Linked DNA regions of Natronorubrum tibetense GA33. The main gene of each other region encodes a partner of the protein of the gene in region 2 in a complex. Links are inferred from orthologs where the notes say so. Each region holds a gene or a part of one and is shown on either strand. Other genes may lie near its edges.

Region 1 (7,345 bases), 3.3 Mb from region 2 along the record:
GCAGGGTCGCTACGATCGAGCCGTCTCGAGTTCCCTGGCCCGACGTCGGAGCTGCGTAAGCACCGACGGTCGACCACGACACTCGAGTCGTACCTCGGCTCCCTCGTAGTCGACTGTCTCCACGGACGTCCGATCGTAGGCCCGCGAGACGAGCGCCATCGCCTCGTCGCAGTTGGGCATTCGTATCGTCGCGGATTCCTCGGGGAGCCGATCCCGAATCGCCGTCCGAAGCGCTTCGAGGTTCGTCCCTTCGAGCACGCTCACCGGAATCGGCTCCGGTGTCGATGGGGACAGCGATTCCGAGGCAATCTCGAGCCGGCACTCTCGCTCGTTCGCCGAGAGCTGATCGACCTTGTTCAACACGGGGACGATCCGCTCGTCCGCAATGTTCTGCGCGGAGAGCACCTCGTCGGACACCTCGAGCCGTCGGCGAAACCGCTCGAGCGGATCGCTCGCGTCGGCGACGAGAACGACAACGTCCGCCGTCGCGGCCTCCGAAAGCGTCGAACTGAACGACTCGACGAGGTCGTGGGGCAGGTCGTCGACGAAGCCGACCGTATCCGTCGCGAGCACGGGTCGACCGCTGATTGTCGCCCGCCGAGTCGTCGTCTCGAGCGTCTTGAACAACCGATTTTCGATCGCTGCGGTGGCGTTCTTGTCCGAGCTATCCGGGTTCGAATCGTCGTCGGTCCGCGATTGCTCGAGCGAGAGGTCGTCGGCGAGCCGATGCAGCAGGGTCGATTTGCCGGCGTTCGTGTAGCCCGCGATCGTGACGAGATCGAACCCTTCATCGCGGCGGCGTTCGCGGAACTGTTCGGCCGGGTTCGGGAGGTCGGCGAGTTTGCCTTCGAGACGGTCGATCCGGTCGCGAACGTCGTAGACGGGCGACCCCTTCTCGGTTTGTTTGTTCAGTGCGCCTTCGTCCGCGGACTCGATGATCCGTGGCAGGTCGTATCTGAGCTGTGCCAGTTCGACCTGCAGTTGTGCGCGTCGCGTGCCGGCCTGCTCCTCAAAAATATCGAGTACGAGCCGATATCTGTCGATGACGACCGTTTCGTCGGGCAACAGTGACTCGAGGGTGTGGTGCTGACTCGGCGTCAGTTCGCCGTCGACGACCACACACTGGGCGTCGTGGCTGGCGACGGTTTCGGCGAGTTCGTCGACTTTGCCACGCCCGAGGTACGTTCCGGAATCCGCCGGGCCGGTCTGGGTTAGTTCGGCGACGACCTCGTCGCCGGCGGCACGGGTGAGGGCCCGTATCTCGCGGGTCTCTACGGGGGTGGTTGTCGATCGGTTCGCGACGACTGTACGACGTCCTGTGCTGCGATTTCGTGACATAGTGGTGGTGTTGTGTTCATCACTGTTTGCGATCGGTGCCGAGCCCCGCCGCTACGGGGTCAGGGGTCATCAGAACGAATACGAACCGGCTGCTCACGCGCGTCGCAACTCGTCGATTCCGTCGGCGACACGTCGGTCAAGCGGACCCGGCTCAGTGGGAAGAACAGGTCTCCATCGGCCTACATCGAACATACTCCGTCAGCTACAAATTAGTTGTGGCTGGCATCACGGTGAGCGTGAGGACAGCTACCCGACGACGTGATCCCTGGTGTAGCAACTCTCGTTCGAATCGGTGACGGCCCCGCAAAAACTGCAGCCGAGAGCGTTACTCGCCGAACAGTTCGTCGACCGCCTCACGCGCGGTGAGCGCGGCGTCGTCCGCCACCTGTTCGGCGTCGGGTCCGTCCTCGGTCTCGGGTGCGTTCAGATAGACGTCGACCTCGAGGACGCCCTCCTCGAAGGTGACGGTGACGTCGAGGTCGCGCACCGCGGACTGCTTGTACTGCGAGAAGACGTAGCCTTCCGCAGCGTCGGAGGCCGTCTGGACGACCTCGTCGTCAGTCGGCTCGCCGGTCGACATTTATGCGCCGCCTGCGCCCGGACCGCCTGGGCCTGCTGGGCCGCCCATGCCGCCGCCCGCGCCGCCGAGGAGCTCCTCGAGTTCGTCCTGAAGGCTCTCGAACTGCTCCTGGACTCGGTCTTCCTGCTTCTCGAGGGTCTCGAGGCGGATCTCGAGGGAGTCGACCTTGTCCTGCAGGTCTTCCTCGGCCGCGTCGTACTCGGTCTCGACGAGGAGTTCGCCGACCTTTCGGTACATGCCGGTTTCCTCGTCGATGTTCTCGAGTTCGTCGAGGGCGTTCTCGGCCTCGGAAAGGCTCGATTCGGCCTCCTGTTTCTGCATGGCGACGGTCTGGGCCGTCTCCTGAAGGTCCTGCAGTTGTTCGATTTTCTCCTGTGCTTCCGGTGGGAGATTGCCTTGCATATCTCGACCGTCGCCCTCCGCACTGATAAAGCCAAGCTTTGTCGTCGGCGAGCGGGTCCGACGGCGAGAATCAATAGACGAAAGCCGGCTACTGCTACGACTCGAGTACCGAATCGCCGAGTTCGGCCGTTCGTTCGGCGACGTCGACCAGCGTGAACCAGGTGTTGAGCGCGGCTCGGAGGGCGATCACGTCCGCGGCCACGACGTCGACTCGAACGGTCGCGCCGTCGCGCTCGATCGTCGTACGCGAGCGGTCGTCGTCGATCTCGCCGATCTCGCGGGCGACGCTCTCGGCAACGAGCGCGGCGCGAGACGCGGTCTCGTAGTCGAACTCGAGAGTCGCATCGTGAGAAGACACGCGCGGTCGTTAGTTGACGCCGACTTCCTTGACGTCGCGGCTGCGCTCTTTCAGGAGCACGCGGTGGCCGCAGTACGGACAGCGGACGCCACCGTACTCGTCGATCTGGACGTCGCGTTTACAGCGGGAGCACTTGTAACTCATACAGGGTAATGGGATTATTCGCCGTCTTCGGCGAGTGCAGCGCGGATCGAGCGCTTGACGGTTCGGCCGGCAGGGGTCTCGGGACGGTAGGCACCGCCGGTGAAAACCTCACCGGTCTCTTCGTTCTTCCAGATACCGGTTCCGACGCGCTTGACGTCGTCGCCGTCGACCTGGGCGCTGTTCATGTCGTCTTCGATCTCGCTGACGCGACGTCGGGCGACGCGACCGTAGCGCGCGCCGAAGCGGCCTGCACTCCCGACATCTCCTTTATCAGACATGGTGGTAGCTATCGTCAGCGGATTCTTAAACCTGTTGAGTTACGCCGATCCGTTCTCCGCCTGTTCGGCGACCGGACCGGTGAGCAACTCCCGAAAGACCAGCGCGAGCGCCGCGAGGTAGCCGACGGGCGCTAATGGTGCGGCGAGGAGCCCCGTTCCGGCACCCGTCACCGCGATGACCGTACGGAGGGCGAGTCCACTCATGGCGAGCAGCGGAATCGCAGCCAGGACGGCGTCGGGTCGTTCGAGCATGGCTAATTATATCTCATTACTCCCGGTCGGAAAAGGGCCTGACAACCAGCAGCCAGTGTCACTTCCACGAGGTCGTGACAGTTCTTGTACGACAGTAGTCGACGGACGGCTACTGGAACTCCGCGTTGGACAGCACGTCGTTCAGATCCTCACGGATCCGTTCGCCCATCTCTCGGTCTCGAGCCGTCGTCACGACTCGGTTTTCCTGTACGCTCGAGCCGTCTCGGAGGAGCATGCGAACGTTACCGCCGTCGTCGGCGCGGGTGACTTTCGCCCGCAATCCCGACTGGGAGCCCTTCCCGCCAGCGTCGATGGGTCCCGGGATGACCTTCTTGACGTGGGGGTGATCCGCGACGGTGTGGATCGCCCGCATGCCCGTACGGCCGCCGATGAGCGTGGTGTGACTGCCCCCGATCTTGTCGGCTGGCGGCGTCTCGACGACGTCGAGTGCGGGTTTGCCGCGACGTTCGAGGACCGCCTCGACGGGGTCGTCGTCCGCGACGCGGTAGAACGGGTGGTGGATATCCTCGCGGACGGCCTGAATCACCGCCCGTTCGCCGCCGGCGTAGACCTCCTCGGGGCGCTTGCGGCGGATTTCGTCGCCGATCAGCCCCGCGAAATTTCGTAGCTCGACGACCTCGTTTTCGCCCTCCTCGGGCGTCGTCGTAATCGTCGTCTCACCCAGTACCGGATCGGAAGGTTCGCTCGCCGACTCCGTGTCCTCGTCGCCGTCGTCTGCAAGCATCGTCAGTGTCGTCCGTTCTCGCCCCGCCTCGAGAACGATCGCCGCGGTATTTTGCTCCCGGCAGACTAGACAGAAATCGCCGGGTTTCTCGAGCGGCGAGGCGCAGTGGCGACACTCCATAGCCGTGGTTCGAGGGACGCGTGTAAAATGACGGTGTTTTCGATCGCGTCGCTCGGGAACACCGGGCGCTACAGCAACTTCTCGAGGATCGTCCGAACCTCCGGCGTCTCCACGATGTCGTAGGGAACCCGCATCGGGGAGATCGAGACCTCTCCCTCGAGTACAGCGTGGCGGTCCGTATCATCGGGATCGGGGATGTCCCGATTGGCCATCTGCTGCCAGAGGCGGTTGGTCAACTGGAAGCCGCCGTCCTCGACGGTGGCGTCCATCTCGTAGACCTCGGTCGGTCGAGTGAGCGCGAAGCCGTCGGACGCCACGTCGGGCCGTGGGACGTTGACGTTCAGGTAGTCCACGCGGTCGAACAGCCCCGTGCCGGGCGCGCCGCTCGCGAGTTTCGCCGCGATCTCGCCCGCGCGTTCGAAGTCCGCGGGCTCGAGGTCGCGCTCGATGCCCAGCGTGTCCATCGAGATCGCGATCGAGGGCGTCCCGAGAAAGGCAGCCTCCATCGCGGCGCTGACGGTCCCCGAGCGCGAGAAGACGTAGGCCCCGAGGTTCGCCCCCTTGTTGCAGCCCGAAACGACGATATCGGGTTCGGGGTCGAGCGCGTTGACGCCGACGATGGCGCAGTCACAGGGCGTCCCGCGGACGGCGTAGCCGAGTTCGTGGTCGGCGTGGGGAACCGGCGAGGTGAACAGCCCATCGGCCATGCTCGTCGTCAGCTCCGGATCGTCGGCGTCCGTCGCCGTCCGTCCGTACGACAGCGACCGACCGACGGCGCTCTGGTTGCGGTCGGGTGCGATGACGGTGACCGAGCCGACCTCGGAGAGCGCGTCGTACAGGGCTCTGATACCCGGCGCGTCAATCCCGTCGTCGTTCGTCAGGAGAATTTCCGGTCCGTCGTCCTGGTCCATACCCTAACTTCGGATTCGGGCTGGATACGAGTACCTATTCGGCGCGCTCCGCCGCGTCGGCGTCGGCTCGCGGTCCCCAGCGTCGTATCAGCTCGCGGTTCCCATCGCGTCCGCCAACTTCGTCCCGCAGGAGCGACAGTATCGCGAGCCTTCGGCGACGACCGCGTCACACTCCGGACAGGGCATCGTGTCTCCAGCACCCGCTGCCCGATCCATTCGAGCCTCGAGATCCTCGCCGCAGGAACGACAGTACGCCGCGTCGACCGAGACGTCCGCCCCGCAGGACGGACAACCCGTCGTCTCCTCCCAGAGAACCTGTCGCCTCGAGTTCGAGACGTAGTTGTACGCTCCCCAGAGGACGTTGCCGATCCCCATCGTCCACCAGACGGTCAGTATCGCGACGAGGATGTGCGAGCCGACCGAACCGAACTCCCGATCGACCATCACGACGCGGTCGCGGTCCTCGTCCTCGATCTTCCAGCCCTGGGCGACGAGGTCGTCGATCTGGCGTTGCAGCCGAGTGCTTCTCATGGGAGATGCGAGGACTCGAGCGAACAAAAGCCTATCAGCGCGGACGACGCAGCACGAAAACGGTGTGGCGGTCCACGTCCGGACACCCGAGAGGATCGATAGGGCCGTTTATTTGGTTGCGGCGGATCCTCAGCATTCGTGATAGAACCGACACAATCCGTACTGGCCGGGCTACTGGTCGCACAGACGTATCCGGGAATCGGCATCGAAATCGACGCGACCGACGGCCTCCTCGGCGGCGCCGTCAGCGCTTTCCTGACGACGCTGATCGTCGGTGCGATCATGATCGCAGTCGCGCCCGCGTTCACCGAGCGCATGATGGCCGACGCGCTTGAGAACCCCGTCGGCTCGTTCGTCTACGGCATCCTCTCTATCGTGGGAATCGTTATGCTGGCGTTCCTTCTGTTCATCACGCTCGTCGGAATCCTCGTTGCCATCCCGCTATTGCTCGTCGCGTACCTGCTGTGGGCGATCGGAACGGTCGTTGGCTACCTCGCCATCGCCGACCGGCTGGTCGGACACGAGGACGGCTGGCTGAAGCCGGTACTCGTTGCGGCTGGGTTCAACGGCGCGCTCGCGCTCACCGGGATCGGCGGTCTCGTCTCGCTCTGTGTCGGCGCCGTCGGCTTCGGTGCGGTGCTCCGCGACGTTCTCGACTGAGTCGCTATCTTTGCAATTCAGCGCTCGACTCAGGCTCGAGTCTACCACGGCAGATATTCCAGACATCGATCTAGCAACGACGGCGACTCGTGACGGACTCGGAGCGTGGTTCCCTCGGTCTCGTAGGTCAGTTCGGTCGCGGGAAGCCGTTCGCCGTCGGGTAACTCGACGTATTGATCGCCCGCCGGAACCGTCCCGCCGCTGCTCGCGCCGAACAACGTCCGCGGCCGGCCCGTCGGTGCCGAGACGGGACCGTCGTACTCCAGAATGTACACCGGAACCCCGTCGTCAGTCGTCTTCTCCCAGTCGATTAGCTCGGTGTCCTCGTCCGTTCCGATCATCTGTCTCTCGGCGATCCATGTATGGCCCACGGTGTCTCGTAGCGCGGTTTTACCTCCCGAGTGACTATTCGCGGTATTGGCATGAATCTACTGTTCAGTGTGATCTGAATCGATCCGACGGCCGTCGACCTCAGCCGAGATCAACGGGATCGACCTTCAGATACTCCCGAAGGACGACCGTGGCGTACGACCCCTTCGGGAGGGCAAAGGAGAGCGTGAGCGGGTCGGTCTCGACCTCGAGATCGGTCCGAACCAGCATCGCTCGCCGGGTGCCAGTTGAGTGGAACTCGCCAGGGAGGTCGAAGTCTTCGGGCGCGAGACCGAGGTCGTCGAGCACCGCCCGTTCGATCTCGCCCTGCTCGCCGTCGGCGAGTTCGGTTTCCGTACCCACCAGCGGAGCGGTGACAAACGCTCGGCCACGCTCGCAGTGGCGCGTCACGGACCGAACGCGACGCTCGTCGACCCGCTGGAGGCGGTCGGTGTCGGGCAACTCGAGCCCCTCCGGCGCGTCGGTGTCCGCGAAGCAGACCACGTCGCCCTCGACGGGTTCGTCGAACGGCAGTCCGCGCTCGAGGCGCTCGGAGAGCATCAGGTTAAAGGCGTACGACTGTGCGGCGTGGACGAACAGCCGCTGGAGGTTCGAGGGGACGCGCTCGAGGGCAGCCCGAAAGTCCTCGGGACCCGG
Region 2 (7,454 bases):
GGCAGCCTCGAGTTTCTCCGCGGCGGATTCGGAGAAGTCGTCTGCCGTGATCTCGAGGGAGTTTCGAACCTGCCCCGAGCCGAGAACCTTCACTTTGTCGACCTCGTGTCCGTCTTCGACGACGTCGCGAGCGTCGATCGCGTAGCCGTCGTCGGTCTCGTCTGCGAGATCGTCGGCGACGTACAGGATCGCGTCCTCGTCGAGTTTCTGGACGTCGATCTCTGCGACCTCGTCGCGGATGTTCTGCGGTCGCTTGAAGCCGTGTTTGCCCTTCGGTTCGTAGTTGTGGAACTCGTGTTTGCTACGTCCAGCACGGCCGCGGCCACCGCGATGGCCCGCACCGCGTCGGTTTTTGTGGGTGCCGCCGCTGTGGGTGCGCGATCCGCGCTGGCGTCGTTTTTTACTCGTCATGGTTATCGCATCGATTCTAGCAGGTCGTTAATCTGCGCTGTTGTATGCTTTCCGAGTTGGCCGCCTTCGACAGTCGGCTTCTTGATGCCGTCGTGGCCGCCTCGTGGTGGGTGCAGTCGAAGCGTCGGCGACAGACCCTGCTCGCGCAGCGTCGTCTCCTCTGCCAGCAGTGCCTCGGCGAGTTCACCGAAATCGTCGAAGTCGGTGTTCTCCGCGAGCCACTCCTCGTCGACGTCTGCTTGTTTGCCCTCGAGGGGCTCCGCTCGCTTCACAAGCAGGGTCTCGAGGACGTCGGCGTCCGGTTCGCCGACGGCGACGTAGTCGTTGACCTTCGAGATCATCCCCTGATAGGCGTCGGTCTCGGGGACGAGGGTACAGTGGTTGACGCTGTGAATGTTGAGCATCTCCAGGGTGTCCTGGATATCGGCATTGCGGTTTACCTCACCGCGTACTTGCACGATCGCTTTCATTGGTCAGCCACCTCGGCTTCGTCTTCTCGGCCGTGTTGCTGGGGCTGGCGCGATTGCGATGCGTTCTCGAGTGCGTTGAACGTCGCCTTCGCGAGATTCACGGTCGTTCGAGTGTTGCCGTGACTCTTGGTCCATGCGTTTTCGATGCCGGCCAGTTCGAGGACGTGACGGACGGTGTCGCTCGCAGCCAGTCCGAGCCCTTCGGGCGCGGGAATGACCTCGACCTCGACGGAGCCGGCTTTGCCGGTCGTCTTCCGGGTCAGCGAGTGTGGCCGATCCGAACGGTCCTCCCAGGAGCCGGAGCCGCGTGGCACCTGGATGATGTTCAGCTTCGCGATACCGATCGCCTTCTGGATGGCGGAGCCGACCTGATCGTCTCGGCCTTCCGCGTAGCCGACGTAGCCGTCGCGGTTACCGACCGCGACGACACACCGGAACTTCACGCGGCGTCCGGAGTCGGTCATCCGCTGGACCATGTTGATGTCCAGCACTTCGTCGTCCAGTCCGGGAAGGAGCTGGTCGACGATCTCGGGTTCCTTCAGCGGGAGTCCCGAGGCGAGAGCGGTCGCCATATCGTCGATCTCGCCCTCTTGGACCTTCCGACCGAGACGGGTGACGGGTTCCCATCCGCTGTCGTTGTAGTTGCTCATTCGAGAATCGCCTCTCGTACCTCGTCGAAGTGTTCTGGGAGATCAGCTGCGTCGAACTCCCCGCTGTACAGCGGCTCGTCGAGCTGTTCGGCGTACTCGGCGATGTGTTCGCCGCGGGTACGCGACCAGTCTGCGAGCACGCTATCGTTGTGCGGAATCTCGAGGCCTGCGTCGATGGCCCCTTCCTGCACTGCGAACACCTTGTTCCCGGGCGTGGCCGTGTTGAGACCGATGTCGAGGACCGCCTCCTCGAGACCGGCGTCGACGGCTCGTTTGCCGGCCAGCAGGCCGGTCAGATACGCCGCGGAGATGTTGGATGTCGGGGCTTCCCAGCCGTACTCCTCCAAGTCGCTGGAGTGTGCGCTTGCGAGCGTCTCGTCTCCCTGAGGTCCGGGAGTGATCAGCTGCGCCGTAGTGTGCTTGTTGCTCTTGCGAGCGACGAGGCGGGGCTTTCCCGATTTCAGCAGGCGCAACCTCTGGTGGTAGTCCGTCCGGACCTCACGGCGACGCCGCATCGGTACCTTATATCGTGGTCCTGTCGCCATTATTGGTCACCGTAGGTTTCGTCGATGTAGTTCAACAGGTACTGGACGCTCCGGAACTCCCCGCCGCCAGCCTTCTTGTAGAGCTGTCGGTACTGCGTGGGCGTCAGCTCGCCCGAATCGCGGAGTTCACGCAGCTTCCGTCGCTGTGCGCGAATCTTGTTCTGCCATTGGTCTTTCTCGTTCTGGCGTGCGCCCTTCTTGCCGCGGCGCTTGCCCGGCCCTTTCTGGTGTCCGTACGCGCGCTTCTTGTTGCGCTCACGGGCACGGCCGCGAGAGTTGCCAGAGGCGTCGTCAGCCTGAATGCGACCTTCATCGACGAGGTCGCGGATCTCGTCGCGAGTGATCGCTTCGGCAATCTCCGACTGGGCGTCGGGATCGAGCCAGACGCGGTTCTGACCGACATCCAAGACGTCGGCTGCGAGTCGCTTCTGTGCGCTCAGATCAGTCATTGGATTCCACCTCGACTTCTTCGTAGGTCGGGTTCAGGACGCGAACGCCCTGTTCCTCCGCTTGCTCTTCGATCCGTTCGCGCTTGCGCGCGCCGACCGAGGAGGCGATGCGGACCGCTTCGTGAGAGCCGTCGACACCCTCGAGGTCGTTCGTGTTCTCGACGTAGACCTCGTCGAAGCCGCTGGGATGTTTCCCTCGCACGGCTTCTGGCGTGCGGTAGCCGGCCTGGACCTTGGGGCCCTTGCCTTTGATACCGCGGCGCTGTTTCGACAGCTGCCCGCGCGGGCGGCGCCAGGACTCCGGCGTCCGCTTTTTCTTGTGGTAGTCCTGTCGGTTGAACTGCGGTTTCCCTTCGCTCTGCCGGCGGCCGAGGAGTCGTTCCTCGTCGTCGGAGAGGTCGGGCGTCTTCTCGGTCAGCCCGCGGGGCTGCAGTTCGGTCTCGACGTCTTCGACCGCTTCGGCTTCCTCGTCGACGCCTTCGTCTTCGATTTCGGCGTCGGTCTCTTCGGAAACCTCGAGGTCGCCGACGTCGGCTTTGATACGGGCCGCGAGTGCGTTCCCGACACCTTCGGCTTCGGCCAGGTCGTCCTGGTCTGCCTCTTTGACGTCCTCGATGGACTCGAATCCGGCGTCGCGCAGGGCTTCTGCCTTGCTCGCACCGACGCCGCTGATGTCTTCGAGCTCCTGGGGCTCGTCTTCGGCCGAGTTGTCTTCGGGTTCTTCGTCTGCCATCTATCAGGCACCTCCTTTGGCGGGTTTCTCGGTGATGTAGACCCCGTCCTGGAAGACGCGGGTGTCCTTGTCGTTGACGCGTGTCAACTGCTCGATGTCTGCCGCCGTCTGGCCGACGTCCTCCTTGTTCGGACCGGAGAGGACGAGCCGTTCGTCGTCGACGGAGACGTCGGTCTCACCGTGGATAGTCGTACGTCGCGGTGCCTTTTCGCCGAGGAAGTTCTCGATGACGACGTCGTCACCCTCCACGCGGACCTGCATCGGGAAGTGAGAGTAGAAGACTTCCATCTTGTACTCCCAGCCCGTGGTCACGCCGTGGAAGGCGTTACGGACGTGGCTCTCGAAGGTGCCAACGGTCGCGTTCGTTTTCGCGTCCTCGTTGTCGCTTTCGATCGCTACAGTGTCGTCTTCGAGTTCGACGGACACGTCGGGGTACCAGAGACGTCGCGTGACGTTGCCCTCTGGACCGTCGACGGTCACGTCGAGGTGGTCGATCTCGACGGATACGTTTTCGGGAATTTCCAGTTCGACTCGCATGGTTAGTAGACGTATGCGATCACCTGGCCGCCGATTCCCTGCTCACGAGCCTCGTAATGGCTCATGATGCCGCTGCTCGTCGTCACGACGAGCGCACCGAAACCTCGAGCGGGGAGATAGCGCTTCTCCCACTTCTCGAAGTCCTCGGCACCTGCGGCGTAGCGGGGCTTGACGGGGCCACACTCGTTGATCGCTCCTTTTAGTTCGACCTCGAACTGACCGGCTTTACCGTCGTCGACGTACTCGAAGCCGTCGATGTACCCGCGGTCGTAGAAGACCTCGAGTACGCTGCCGATCTCGTTCGAGGCGGGCGTTACCTCGTGGGACAGATGTCCCACACTCTCGGCGTTATCGATTCCCGAGAGCGCGTTGCTGAGTGGATCGTTTCCGGTCATGTTATCGATACTTCTTGAATCCCATATCACGAGCGATTTCGCGGAAACACTGGCGACAGAGGTTGATGTCGTACTTACCGACGAGCCCCTGTTTGCGGCCACAGCGCTGGCAGGCCGCTTCCTGCCCAGTGCGCTTTGCGGCATGTTCGCCCGTTTGCTCGCGTTCTACGTCAGTTTCAGTTTCACTCATCGTCTGCCTCCTCGACGTTCACGTCGAAGTTCGCCTCGAGGAAGCGAATAGCGTCCTCGGGGGTGAGTCGGTGGTTCGACGGGATCGACCGGTTGGCCTTGTCGCGTTTGGCCACGCGGTAGCCCGGCCGGACCAGATTGACCGTCACGTCCATGCCGTAGATACCGACGTTCGGGTCGTACTCCTGGCTCGGGAACTCCGTGTGTTCCTCGACACCGAAGCTGAAGTTGCCGGTGTCGTCGAACTGCTTTGCGGAGAGTTCCGAGAGCGGCAGGGACTTCTCGAGGAAGTCGTAGGCGTCCTCGCCGCGGAGGGTAACCTTCGTGCCGATCGGGTCGCCCTGGCGGATACCGAAGTCGGGTTCGGTCTTTTTCGCCTGGGTACGAACGCTCTGCTGGTTCGTGACCGCCTGGATGATGTCTTCGGCTTTCCCGAGTTCGCGGCCACCGCGGCCGACGCCCATGTGAACGACGACTTTCTCGACGCGGGGTTCGCGCATCTCGTGGAACTCGCCGTCGGATCCGGCTTCACTACTCATCATCATCACCCGTGAAGTTCTCGTCGATAACGACGATGTACTCCTGAATCGTCTCGAAGCCGTCGTCGTCCGTATCGACACCGATCGTGTTCGGGCCGCTGCCCGGCGTGATGTCGATCGCGTCGATCTCGCCGATCTTGCCGCCGTGGTTGCCACGGACGGCCGTCACGAGCGCACCCTCTTCGAACGGGAAGTGGGCGACGATGGATTTGTCCTCGTTGTCGACGACGATCGAGTCGTCCGAGTTGTACTCGTTTTCGTCGTCGACGATGACGTTCGTGCCATCGTGGAGGGTCAGCTGGGTCTTTCCACCGGGAACCTGCTGTTTGCCCTTAATCTTGCCGAGGCGGCTTCCGGCGGCCTCGGCGTCGATTTCGGTCAGCGCGAGCCGACCGCCTTCGTCGGGGAAGACGCGGTAGTACTCCTCTCGGCCGGGGAACGCAACGATGTCGAACATGCCGATTGGGCGCTGTTCGTCGTTGATCGGTTTCCCGTTGACGAGGATCGCATCCTCGGAGAGGGCGTATCGTGCTTCTTTCTTCGAGTCGACGTAGCCGAGTACGTCCCGCAGCAAGACGACGAGCGGCACGCCGTCCTTACCGTGCGGTCCAGCGCCGGCTTTGACCGTGAAGGTCTCCGTCTTGCGCTCGACCGGCCAGGACTTCGGTACTGACAGTCGTTTCTGGTGTTTCGTCATTCGCTATCACCTTCGAGGCGTGCCTCACGACGCTCGTCCTCGAGATTGAGGTCGGTAAGACGGACGTTCGAGGGGGCAAGCGGTCGCGGCACTTCTTCGCCGTCTGCCGTCTCGACCGTCACGCCCTCGACGTGGATCGTTCCGTCCTCGAGGATCGCGCGGAGGACTTCGCCCGTTTCGCCGGCGTCGTCGCCGCGCATGACCTCGACCGTGTCTCCCGCGTTGACGCGGGTTCGACGGGTGTCGTACTCCTCGCGGAGGTCGTCGGACAGCGTCGCGTGAAGCTGCTTTCCTCGCTTGTGCAGCGGTGCACGCGCAGTCTCGTTTCGCTGTTTGGTTGGTTGTTCGCTCATTGTCTATACGATCATCGTTGCGGTAGAGGCGATTGCTCCGAAGCGCTCTGCGACTTCGCGAGCGATCGGGCCCTTGATCTCCGTCCCGCGGGGCTCTTCGTTCTCGTCGATGATGACGGCCGCGTTGTCCTCGAACTTCAGGCGCGTGCCGTCGGGCCGGCGGATCGATTGCCGCTGGCGGACGACGACGGCCTCGAGGACCTGACGGCGCATCTCGGGGGTACCCTTGGTGACCGAGACGGTCACTTTGTCACCGATTCCCGCCTTCGGCTGGCGGTTCTTGGTGCCGTGGTAGCCCGCGACGCTGATGACTTTCAGCTCACGTGCGCCGGTGTTGTCGGCACACGTGACCAGCGACCCCTTCTTGAGTCCCTGGGTGACGTCGGCTTTCAGTGCCTCCATCACTCATCACCCTCTTCATCGTCGCTCTCGGCGCTGAGGTCTTCGGCCGAGAGCTGTGGGTCCGGCTCCGCTTCGCCGGTGAGTTCGGCGACGTCCTCTGCCGTCGCTTCCTCGGTTACTTCGACGACCACGTGCGATTTCGTCTTCGACAGTGGTCGGGTCTCTGCGATCTTGACCGTGTCACCGACCGAGAGTTGCTCGAGCACGCCCGGCACATGTGCCGGAACGCGCGAGCGACGTTTCATTTGACGGTCGTACTTCGGAACCGTCACGTCGTACTCTCGCTCGACGACTACGGTCTTGTCCATGTCCGTCGAGACGACCTGCCCTTCGAGGATCTGTCCTCGAACGGGAAGCTCGCCGTAGAACGGACACGTCTCGTAGTCGTATTCCTCCGGGTTTTCGGGTTCCGGAGGGGTTTCAACGTCTAGTCCTATTGCCATGGTGAGTCACCATTCGTTTCCGTGCGTCGGGCGGGTCGTGAGAGCAGCCGCGATCCATCGACCGTAACGTAGGCCACGTCCTCGCCAGCAACGTGGCGGTGATCCCGCGAGGGGTCATCGCCACGACAGCCGGCGGCATCGCCGCCGGCTCCGTCCGACTCGTCCGATTTCTCGGACGGGTCGGGTTGAGTATCGGCCAGTTTGGACGCAGTCCCCGAGGACTTCTCGTCCCCGGCGGCTTCATCTGTGATCGCGAACTCGAACGTCGAGCCCGACTTCGGCACCATCAACACCCGAGACTCGCCGTCGTCCCGAACTTCTATCGAGAGGGTGTTCGTCGTCTCGATGACGACGCGTCCCTCGAGGCCAACCCGCGAAGCGTCGTCGCTCTCGACGACTCTCACGGGAAGCCCGTTGAGTTCGTGTCGGGGCAGGGTCTCGGGTGTCAGTGCCATTGTTGTATTACTCGTCGTCCAGGTCGCCTTCTTCTCGCTGGATCGTCTTGACCCGAGCGATCGTCCGGCTCAGTTCGCCGATGCGGCCCGGATTCTCCGGGGCACCACCGGCGGCGAGGACGGACTTCTGGTTCAGCAGCTCCGTCTCGAGTTCCTCGAGTTCCTCTGTGCGTTCCGCGGGGGTCA
Region 3 (7,270 bases), 250 kb from region 2 along the record:
GTACTCGAGGAGAAAGACCGTCCCGAACAGGCCGACGAGCAGTCCGATGGGGCCGACGACCAGAAGCAGCGTGATGGCGACCACGGCAGCGATGGAGGTCGTCGCCCACGACGCGCCGCCGACTCGAGCCGCGAGCGAGCCGGCGAAGAACTCGGCGAAGAGCGTCAGTAACCCCAGAACCGTGAGCACGGCGAGTGTGATCGTTCCGGGTTCTGCGAAGCCGGAGTGCCACCAGTAGAGGTAGATCCCCGACAGCGAGAGCAGTCCGCCGGGAACGAGCGGGACGAGGGTCCCGACGATACCGCCGACGAGCAACGCGACTGCGAGGATCGTGATCGCATCGACCATATCGACCCCGACGGCCGGCCCGACAAAAGGCGTACGGTCTTCGGTGCAGTCGATGAGAGATCGGTCGGTACCTGGCGTGCAATTCCCGCGGCGTCGGTGGCCGGTTCCGACTCCCGTATTATTACGTACCGGCATCCGAACGACTGGATATGACGCAGACACGCGGAGCGATCATCGTCGGCGCGTCGTCGGGGATCGGCGAAGCGCTCGCACGACAGCTTGCCGACGAGGGGTACGAGATCGGATTGGCCGCCCGTCGAACGGAGCGAATGCGAGAGATCGGAAACGAGTTACCGACCAAATCGTACGTCGCGACGATGGACGTCACCGACACCGAGGACGCTCGAGCGGGCTTTTTCGAACTCGCGGAGGCGATGGGATCGGTCGATCTGGTCGTGCTCAACGCCGGCGTCGGTCCGTTCAATCCGAAACTGGACTGGGAGCCCGAACGACGGACCGTCGACGTCAACGTCCGCGGGTTCGTCGCGCTCGCAACGGCCGCGATGGAGTACTTCGAAACCGTCGGTCGGGAGGACCACGCGAGCGAACTCGACGGTCATCTCGTCGGAATTTCGTCCGTTGCGGCCCACTTCGGCGGCGGCGGAGTCCAGGCCTACTGCGCGTCGAAGGCGTTCGTCTCGACCTACCTCGAGGGACTCCGGGCCCGCCAGCGCGACTCGGACTCGAACGTCTCGATTACGACCGTCGAACCCGGCTACGTCGACACCGAGCTCTCGATGGGCGACTTCTGGGAGTGTTCGCCCGAAACCGCCGCGAAACAGATCGCTCGAGCGATTCGGACGGAGAAAAATCACGTCTACGTCACGCGGCGCTGGCGCCTCGTCGCGTGGGTCCTCGCTCTGACCCCCAACTGGCTGCTTCGCCGGCTGTTGTAGCGCCGCGGACCGCCGAAATCTCCATTGCCCCATGTCGGGAGCAGTCAGCGACGATCGTAATCCGGAGGCGATGCGGTCGTCGCGCTCACCCGTCGGCGAACCGACCTCGCTCCTCGAGCGCCGCGTCTCCACCGTACCGATCGACCAGCGGACGGAGCGCGTCGCCGAGCGCGCGCATGCACTGGCCGGTCGAGTGGTACCCGAGTCGCTCCGCGACGGCCGAGACGCCGCGAGCCTGGAGCGCGCGCAGCACGAGCAGTCGTTCCTCGCGTTCGGTCAGGTCGATTTCGACCGGGTTCTCGACGAAGTAGCGGATGATGAGTCGACGGAATGGCTCGGGATCGACGTCGAACAGCCCGGGACCGTAGGCCGCGCCGGCGACGACCCGCCAGTCGTGGTCGGATAGCTCGAGCCGCGGCGCTGCCGCGTCGTCGACGGACCGCAAGAGTGCACGGGCTACGTCGGGATCGAGATCCGACAGCGCGTCCGTACAGAGCGCTGCGAACCGCCGGGCGAACCAGTCGGCGTGGCGGTCGTGGAGGTCGGCTCCCGGCTCGGTCGTCGGGGCGAGCATGAGCGCCGAGTACTCGCCGCTGGCGTCGTTGCGAGTCGTCGAAACGTGGACCGTTCGGTAGCCGTTCTCGCGCCAGAACTCGAGCAAACCGGGCGTCGCGCCGAACCCGGTGCCGAGCCAGTCGATCCCCTCGCGGGGCCGTCGGTCCCGTTCGCCGTCCGAGACGCGTGGCGTCTCGCTCGAGAACTCCTCGCGGATACACTCGAGCAGCCGCGACCCCAGCCCGCGCGAGCGCACCGCGTGGTGGGTCGCGATGCGAATGACGCGGAGGCCGGCGGGTTCGCCCGCGGACTCGTCGCGCAACTGGCTCGTGAGCACGTCGGGGAGCATGTTCCCGCGAACGCGGTCTCCCTCGTACATCATCGTCCGCGTTTCCGGCGAGAGGTTCCCCTCGCGAGCCAGCAGGGCGACGCTGACGACGCGTCCGTTCCGGCTCCCGTCCCCCTGGGATTCGGTGCCGTCGCCGTCACCGTGGACCAGCGCGCGGGCCTCGAGGTTTGGTGCATCGAGCACTCGCGCGAGGTCGTTGGGCTCGGTGCGGTAGTGGGCGAGCACTAGCAGGCCGAACGCCTCCCGGAGCAGGTGTTCGTCTGCGAGCAGGTCGTCCGGCTCGAGTCGTCGGTAGTCGACCGAGTCTGGTGTCGCGTCCTCGACCAGCGACTCGACCGGCGGCCGGGCGTCGAGGAGCAGCGCGCGAAACGCCCAGACCTCGACGGGGTCGCCCGCGGCGTACCGGATCGGCTCGAGAAGCGTTCGCTCGGCCACCTCGTGATCGCTCCCGGCCAGTCGATCCCGGAACCGGACCGAAAAGCCGCGGCCGGCCCCCTCGTAGCCGTGAATCGTCGTCGCGAACGCGACGTTGTCGGCTTCGAGTAGCGACTCGAGCATCGAGACCGGGAGCGCGGCGGCCTCGTCGACGATGACGACGTCCGCGTCCTCGAGTTGGGCCACGGCGTCGGTCGGCTCGAGAAACCGGACACGGCCGCCGACAGCGGTCTCGAGCCGGCGAGCAGGGTCGACCGTGGCGTCGACGTCCGGGAGCGCCTCGCAGAGTTCCCCCGCGCGATCGAATAGTTCGGCCGCGTTCCGCGATTGGGGTGCGGTGACGAGGACGTCCAGTCCCGCCGCAGCCATGGCTCCCGCGGCCAGTCCTGCGGCACTCGACTTGCCGCGGCCGCGGTCGGCCTCGAGGACGACGGCTCCTGGCTGGGTGCGTTTGGTCGCTTCGGTCTCGTCGGTCGCGCCAGTTGCTTCGGTTCCCTCCAGCAGTGACTCGAACGCGGCAACCGCGTTGGCCTGGTCGCCGGTGAGACAGGCCTCGTAGGTTTCGGCGGGGAACCGCGTGTTCGTCGGTGCCTCGAGCGACGGTTCCTGCTCGCGGCTCGGGCGCGGTGCCGGATTCGTCAATCCGTCGTCGACGATTTGCTCGGCATCGAGGTCGACGATTCCGATTCCGCGATGTGCGCGAAGGGTTTCGACGAGTCGCCCTCTGAATCGCCCGGTAACGTCCGCGAGGGAGAACGGTGGCACCGCGAGTGACTCGTCGAACTCGCCGCTTCGGTCGGGCCAGCCCTCGAGCGGTGGCGTCAGCAGGACCAGCAGGCCGCCCCCGTCGACCGCACCGATGACTTTGCCGAGCGCGTTCGGTCGGAGTCCCTCGTGGGCATCGAGCGCGACGACGTCTCGAGTCGTTCCGAGGAGGTCGCTCGCGTTGGCCTGCGGGAGGTATTCACAGCGAAGGCGGTCGTCGGGACCGACGAGCGTCGTGGCGGTGATCGCGACCGGGAGGGCGTCGAGGATCGACTCGAGGGCGTCGTATCCCTCTTCCCGTTCGCCAGAGAGGACCAGCAGCCGTCGCTCGTTCGTTCCCGTCGCTTCGTCGAACAGCGATTCGGCGAGTCCGACGATGTCCGCGTCCATGTGAGCGGATTGGGGGACTCGAGAGTAATAGCCACCGGAGTACGATCGATGGGGCAGTCGCCTGGAAGGGTGATCGAGAGAAGCGTTCCGTTCGACGGCAATCGATACTCCGGACCACCGCGTACCGTGGGTTGATCGATAGTCTCGCACCACAGTCACGATTGTCTATATCCTGTCGAATCGGCCCGTGCGGACCCCTCTCACAGCCCCGTCCGTTTGAACACGCTTTTAAGGGGGGCAACGCTACTGGCGTAGTACACCCTACGCGGGGTTGATGATGCTCCTAGCCTCACAGGACTTCCGCCGGAATCAGTTCGGCACGGGTGCCCAGCACCCGGACGGCAGGGGAGCGCGAGCCCACGTGTAGGAGAGGTGAACAACCAATGTCAGTCTACGTAACAACCGACATCCCGGCCGACCTCGCAGACGATGCCCTCGAGGCACTCGAGGTCGCACGAGACACAGGACGCGTAAAGAAAGGAACGAACGAAACGACGAAAGCGATCGAGCGCGGCAACGCCGATCTCGTCTACGTCGCAGAAGACGTCTCCCCCGAGGAGATCGTCATGCACCTGCCCGAACTCGCCGACGAGAAGGGCATCCCGGTCGTCTTCATCGAGACCCAGGACGACGTCGGCCACGCTGCCGGCCTCGAGGTCGGGAGCGCCGCCGCGGCGATCGTCGACGCCGGCGAGGCGGGCGACGACGTCGAAGATATCGCCGACAAGGTCGAGGACCTCGACTGAGGTGATCAGAGATGAGTGCTGAAGAGGAAGAAAGCGGCTCTACGCCCGCCGAGGTCATCGAGATCGTCGGCAAGACCGGCATGCACGGCGAAGCCATGCAGGTCAAATGCCGAATCAAGGAGGGCGAGAACCAGGGACGAATCATCACCCGAAACTGCCTCGGGCCGGTCCGCGAAGGCGACGTGTTGCAGCTTCGCGAGACCGCTCGTGAGGCAGACTCCATCGGAGGACAATAACCAATGGTCGAGAAACGTACGTGCGACTACACGGGCGAAGAGATCGAGCCCGGCACGGGCATCATGTACGTCCGCAAGAACGGCAGTGTGCTCCACTTCGTCGACTCGAAGGCGGAGAAAAACTACAAGCTCGGTCGTGAACCGCGCGATCTGGAGTGGACCGAGGACGGTCGCCGTAACAAGGGGCCGGCCGAGGATACCACGCCCGCTGCCGAGGACGATCAAGACGAGGTCGCCGACGCCGAAGCTGACGACGACCTCGAGACCGAGGACGAAGCCGTCGACGAAGACGACGACGCCGAATCCGCCGGTGACGAGGACGTCGCCGAGGACGAGGATGTCGAAGCCGAAGCGGAAGACGACGGCGAGGACGAAGCCGAAGAGACCGAGGCCGAACAATGAGCGACCACGAGCGGACCTTCGTCATGGTCAAGCCCGACGCCTTCGCGCGCGGGCTCGTCGGCGAAGTCATCTCCCGACTCGAGGACCGCGGTCTCAAACTCGTCGGGATCAAAGTGATCAACATGCCCGAGGAGCGGGCCCAAGAACACTACAGCGAACACGAGGATAAGCCGTTCTTCGACGGCCTCATCGAGTTCATCACCGGCGGTCCGGTCGTCCCGATGGTCTGGGAAGGCCAGGATGCGACCCGTCAGGTCCGTCAGATGATCGGCGAGACCGACCCGCTCGAGGCCGCACCGGGAACGATCCGCGGCGACTACGCGCTGGATCTCGGTCGAAACGTCGTTCACGCTGCCGACCACGAGGACGATGGCGCGAACGAACGCGAAATCGCGATTCACTTCGACGACGACGAACTGATCGACTACGATCAGCACGACGCCGAGTGGCTCTACGAGTAGTACGTCGAGGCTCGTCTCGGCTCGAACGCAGCGATTCGCCCGATCGATTCTTCATTTTCTCGCGTCTAACGTACAGTCGACATCAAAAACAGACGGTTAAGAGCGACGACTGTAATCTCGTTGGCAGCGGCCACCACCCAGTAATTATACCGGAGATTATATTGTGGAGAATGTACATGTGTTTTTCTAGGTAGACGCAACATCTAATGGGACGGCTGCAGAAGAGACGGTTGGTGGTTTCGAATGGTAACACACGGTAGGTGGTTCGTGGATGCGTAAAACCGAGCGAGAGTCGACGAAGATCACGGCCGAGGTGACGCCGTCGCTCGATCTGATCTTCGATCTTCTCTCGAACCGCCGTCGACGGTACGCGCTTTACTACATGCACGACCAACCGGACGGCGTCGCGACGCTCGACGAACTCACGACCGCGGTCGTCGACCTCCAGCAGGCGGACTCGAGCCAGGAGGCAGCCATAGCAGATGAAGCCGACTCCGGCGACGACACCGATTTCGAGACCGACTGCGACCAGCGACAACTGCGAATCCGAACAGAACTGCAGCACACGCACCTGCCGAAACTCGAGGACGCCGGCGTTCTCGACCACGATCGACGCAGTGAGACCGTTCGATACTGGACACAGCCCTCGCTCGAGGAGTGGCTCGAGCACGCAAAACACAAGGAACTCTCGTAGACCGACGGCGACGACGTGGTCCCCCGGCCCGGCTGAAAGGTTTAACCCCCGACCCGTGGTGAGAGTACTGGTGGCGGCGTATCACGCGAGACGAACCACACGAGGGGAGTGCGATCGCCTGTGCGGCATGATACCGTTTCTCTCCTCAAAACTTAACAGGCGAGATGCAGATACAACACTACAGGTGAATTCCAATGACTGACCACGAACTTCCACCACTTCCGTACGATTACGACGCGCTGGAGCCATCGATCTCCGAACAGGTCGTGACCTGGCATCATGACACCCACCATCAGGGCTACGTCAACGGTCTCAACGCCGCCGAGGAGACCCTCGCGGAGAACCGCGAGTCGGGCGATTTCGGCTCGACGCCCGGAGCCCTCTCGAATGTCACCCACAACGGCTGTGGACACTATCTCCACACGCTGTTCTGGGAGAACATGTCGCCGAACGGCGGCGGCGAACCCGAGGGCGACCTCGCCGACCGCATCGAGGAGGACTTCGGCTCCTACGAGGGCTGGAAGGGCGAGTTCGAGGCCGCTGCCGGCGCCGCCGGTGGCTGGGCTCTGCTGGTCTACGACCCGGTTGCCAAGCAGCTGCGTAACGTTGCGGTCGACAAGCACGACCAGGGCGCACTCTGGGGTTCGCACCCAATTCTCGCCTGTGACGTCTGGGAACACTCCTACTACTACGACTACGGTCCGGACCGCGGCGAGTTCATCGACGGCTTCTTCGACGTCGTCAACTGGGACTCGGCCGCCGAGGAGTACCAGAAGTGCCTCGACCACTTCGAGTAACGTAGCTGCCCGGAAACGCGACGACTCGGCAATCTTGACGTTTTTTGACACACGTCCCCGATAGCCGCGCCGCCAGTCGGTCGCGGTCGGCGACATCGTGTGAAGCTCACACGCACTGTTTTGGTTCTCGGTGGTCGAGTGCTCGTATGGCTACGGAACGAGTCGGCGGCGAGGACCGACCGCTCGAAGGCACCAC

Evidence for each region.
Region 1: NATTI_RS0118830 (region 2) and NATTI_RS0102120 share a complex: the UniProt entries of both Methanocaldococcus jannaschii proteins name them as parts of the 50S ribosomal subunit. The link is inferred for Natronorubrum tibetense GA33 from one-to-one orthologs.
Region 3: NATTI_RS0118830 (region 2) and rpl7ae share a complex: the UniProt entries of both Methanocaldococcus jannaschii proteins name them as parts of the 50S ribosomal subunit. The link is inferred for Natronorubrum tibetense GA33 from one-to-one orthologs.

Annotation. Positions count from the first base shown.
Region 1 is NZ_KB913017.1:402,272-409,616, forward strand. The notes cover bases 1,469-4,245. They hold NATTI_RS0102120 (50S ribosomal protein L37ae), read right to left. Parts: upstream 3,101-4,245; coding sequence 2,837-3,100; downstream 1,469-2,836. Other genes in these bases: NATTI_RS0102100 (DUF3194 domain-containing protein), read right to left, coding at 1,664-1,918; NATTI_RS0102105 (prefoldin subunit beta), read right to left, coding at 1,919-2,320; NATTI_RS0102110 (KEOPS complex subunit Pcc1), read right to left, coding at 2,415-2,678; NATTI_RS0102115 (DNA-directed RNA polymerase subunit P), read right to left, coding at 2,688-2,822; NATTI_RS0102125 (hypothetical protein), read right to left, coding at 3,140-3,352. Also shown: GTPase HflX, read right to left, coding at 10-1,338; 5'/3'-nucleotidase SurE, read right to left, coding at 4,286-5,128; NATTI_RS0102140 (zinc ribbon domain-containing protein), read right to left, coding at 5,216-5,659; NATTI_RS0102145 (hypothetical protein), read left to right, coding at 5,798-6,319; NATTI_RS0102150 (hypothetical protein), read right to left, coding at 6,361-6,660; tRNA pseudouridine(13) synthase TruD, read right to left, coding at 6,791-7,345. UniProt on the Methanocaldococcus jannaschii protein: Binds to the 23S rRNA.
Region 2 is NZ_KB913017.1:3,664,734-3,672,187, forward strand. Bases 801-3,686 are described here. They hold NATTI_RS0118830 (50S ribosomal protein L19e), read right to left. Parts: upstream 2,526-3,686; coding sequence 2,076-2,525; downstream 801-2,075. Other genes in these bases: NATTI_RS0118815 (50S ribosomal protein L30), read right to left, coding at 801-881; NATTI_RS0118820 (30S ribosomal protein S5), read right to left, coding at 878-1,531; NATTI_RS0118825 (50S ribosomal protein L18), read right to left, coding at 1,528-2,076; NATTI_RS0118835 (50S ribosomal protein L32e), read right to left, coding at 2,518-3,258; NATTI_RS0118840 (50S ribosomal protein L6), read right to left, coding at 3,262-3,686. Outside these bases: NATTI_RS0118810 (uL15m family ribosomal protein), read right to left, coding at 1-411; more of NATTI_RS0118815, read right to left, coding at 414-800; more of NATTI_RS0118840, read right to left, coding at 3,687-3,795; NATTI_RS0118845 (30S ribosomal protein S8), read right to left, coding at 3,798-4,190; NATTI_RS0118850 (30S ribosomal protein S14), read right to left, coding at 4,192-4,380; NATTI_RS0118855 (50S ribosomal protein L5), read right to left, coding at 4,373-4,918; NATTI_RS0118860 (30S ribosomal protein S4e), read right to left, coding at 4,911-5,615; rplX (50S ribosomal protein L24), read right to left, coding at 5,612-5,968; NATTI_RS0118870 (50S ribosomal protein L14), read right to left, coding at 5,972-6,370; NATTI_RS0118875 (30S ribosomal protein S17), read right to left, coding at 6,370-6,813; NATTI_RS0118880 (ribonuclease P protein component 1), read right to left, coding at 6,804-7,268; rpmC (50S ribosomal protein L29), read right to left, coding at 7,276-7,454. UniProt on the Methanocaldococcus jannaschii protein: Binds to the 23S rRNA.
Region 3 is NZ_KB913017.1:3,416,374-3,423,643, reverse strand. Bases 3,101-5,802 are described here. They hold rpl7ae (50S ribosomal protein L7Ae), read left to right. Parts: upstream 3,101-4,121; coding sequence 4,122-4,484; downstream 4,485-5,802. Other genes in these bases: ndk (nucleoside-diphosphate kinase), read left to right, coding at 5,119-5,583; NATTI_RS0117455 (50S ribosomal protein L24e), read left to right, coding at 4,724-5,122; NATTI_RS0117460 (30S ribosomal protein S28e), read left to right, coding at 4,496-4,720; tmcA (tRNA(Met) cytidine acetyltransferase TmcA), read right to left, coding at 3,101-3,738. Outside these bases: NATTI_RS0117480 (DUF456 domain-containing protein), read right to left, coding at 1-348; NATTI_RS0117475 (SDR family NAD(P)-dependent oxidoreductase), read left to right, coding at 498-1,244; more of tmcA, read right to left, coding at 1,330-3,100; NATTI_RS0117445 (DUF7344 domain-containing protein), read left to right, coding at 5,855-6,277; sod (superoxide dismutase), read left to right, coding at 6,472-7,074; NATTI_RS0117435 (FAD-binding and (Fe-S)-binding domain-containing protein), read left to right, coding at 7,221-7,270. UniProt on the Methanocaldococcus jannaschii protein: Multifunctional RNA-binding protein that recognizes the K-turn motif in ribosomal RNA, the RNA component of RNase P, box H/ACA, box C/D and box C'/D' sRNAs.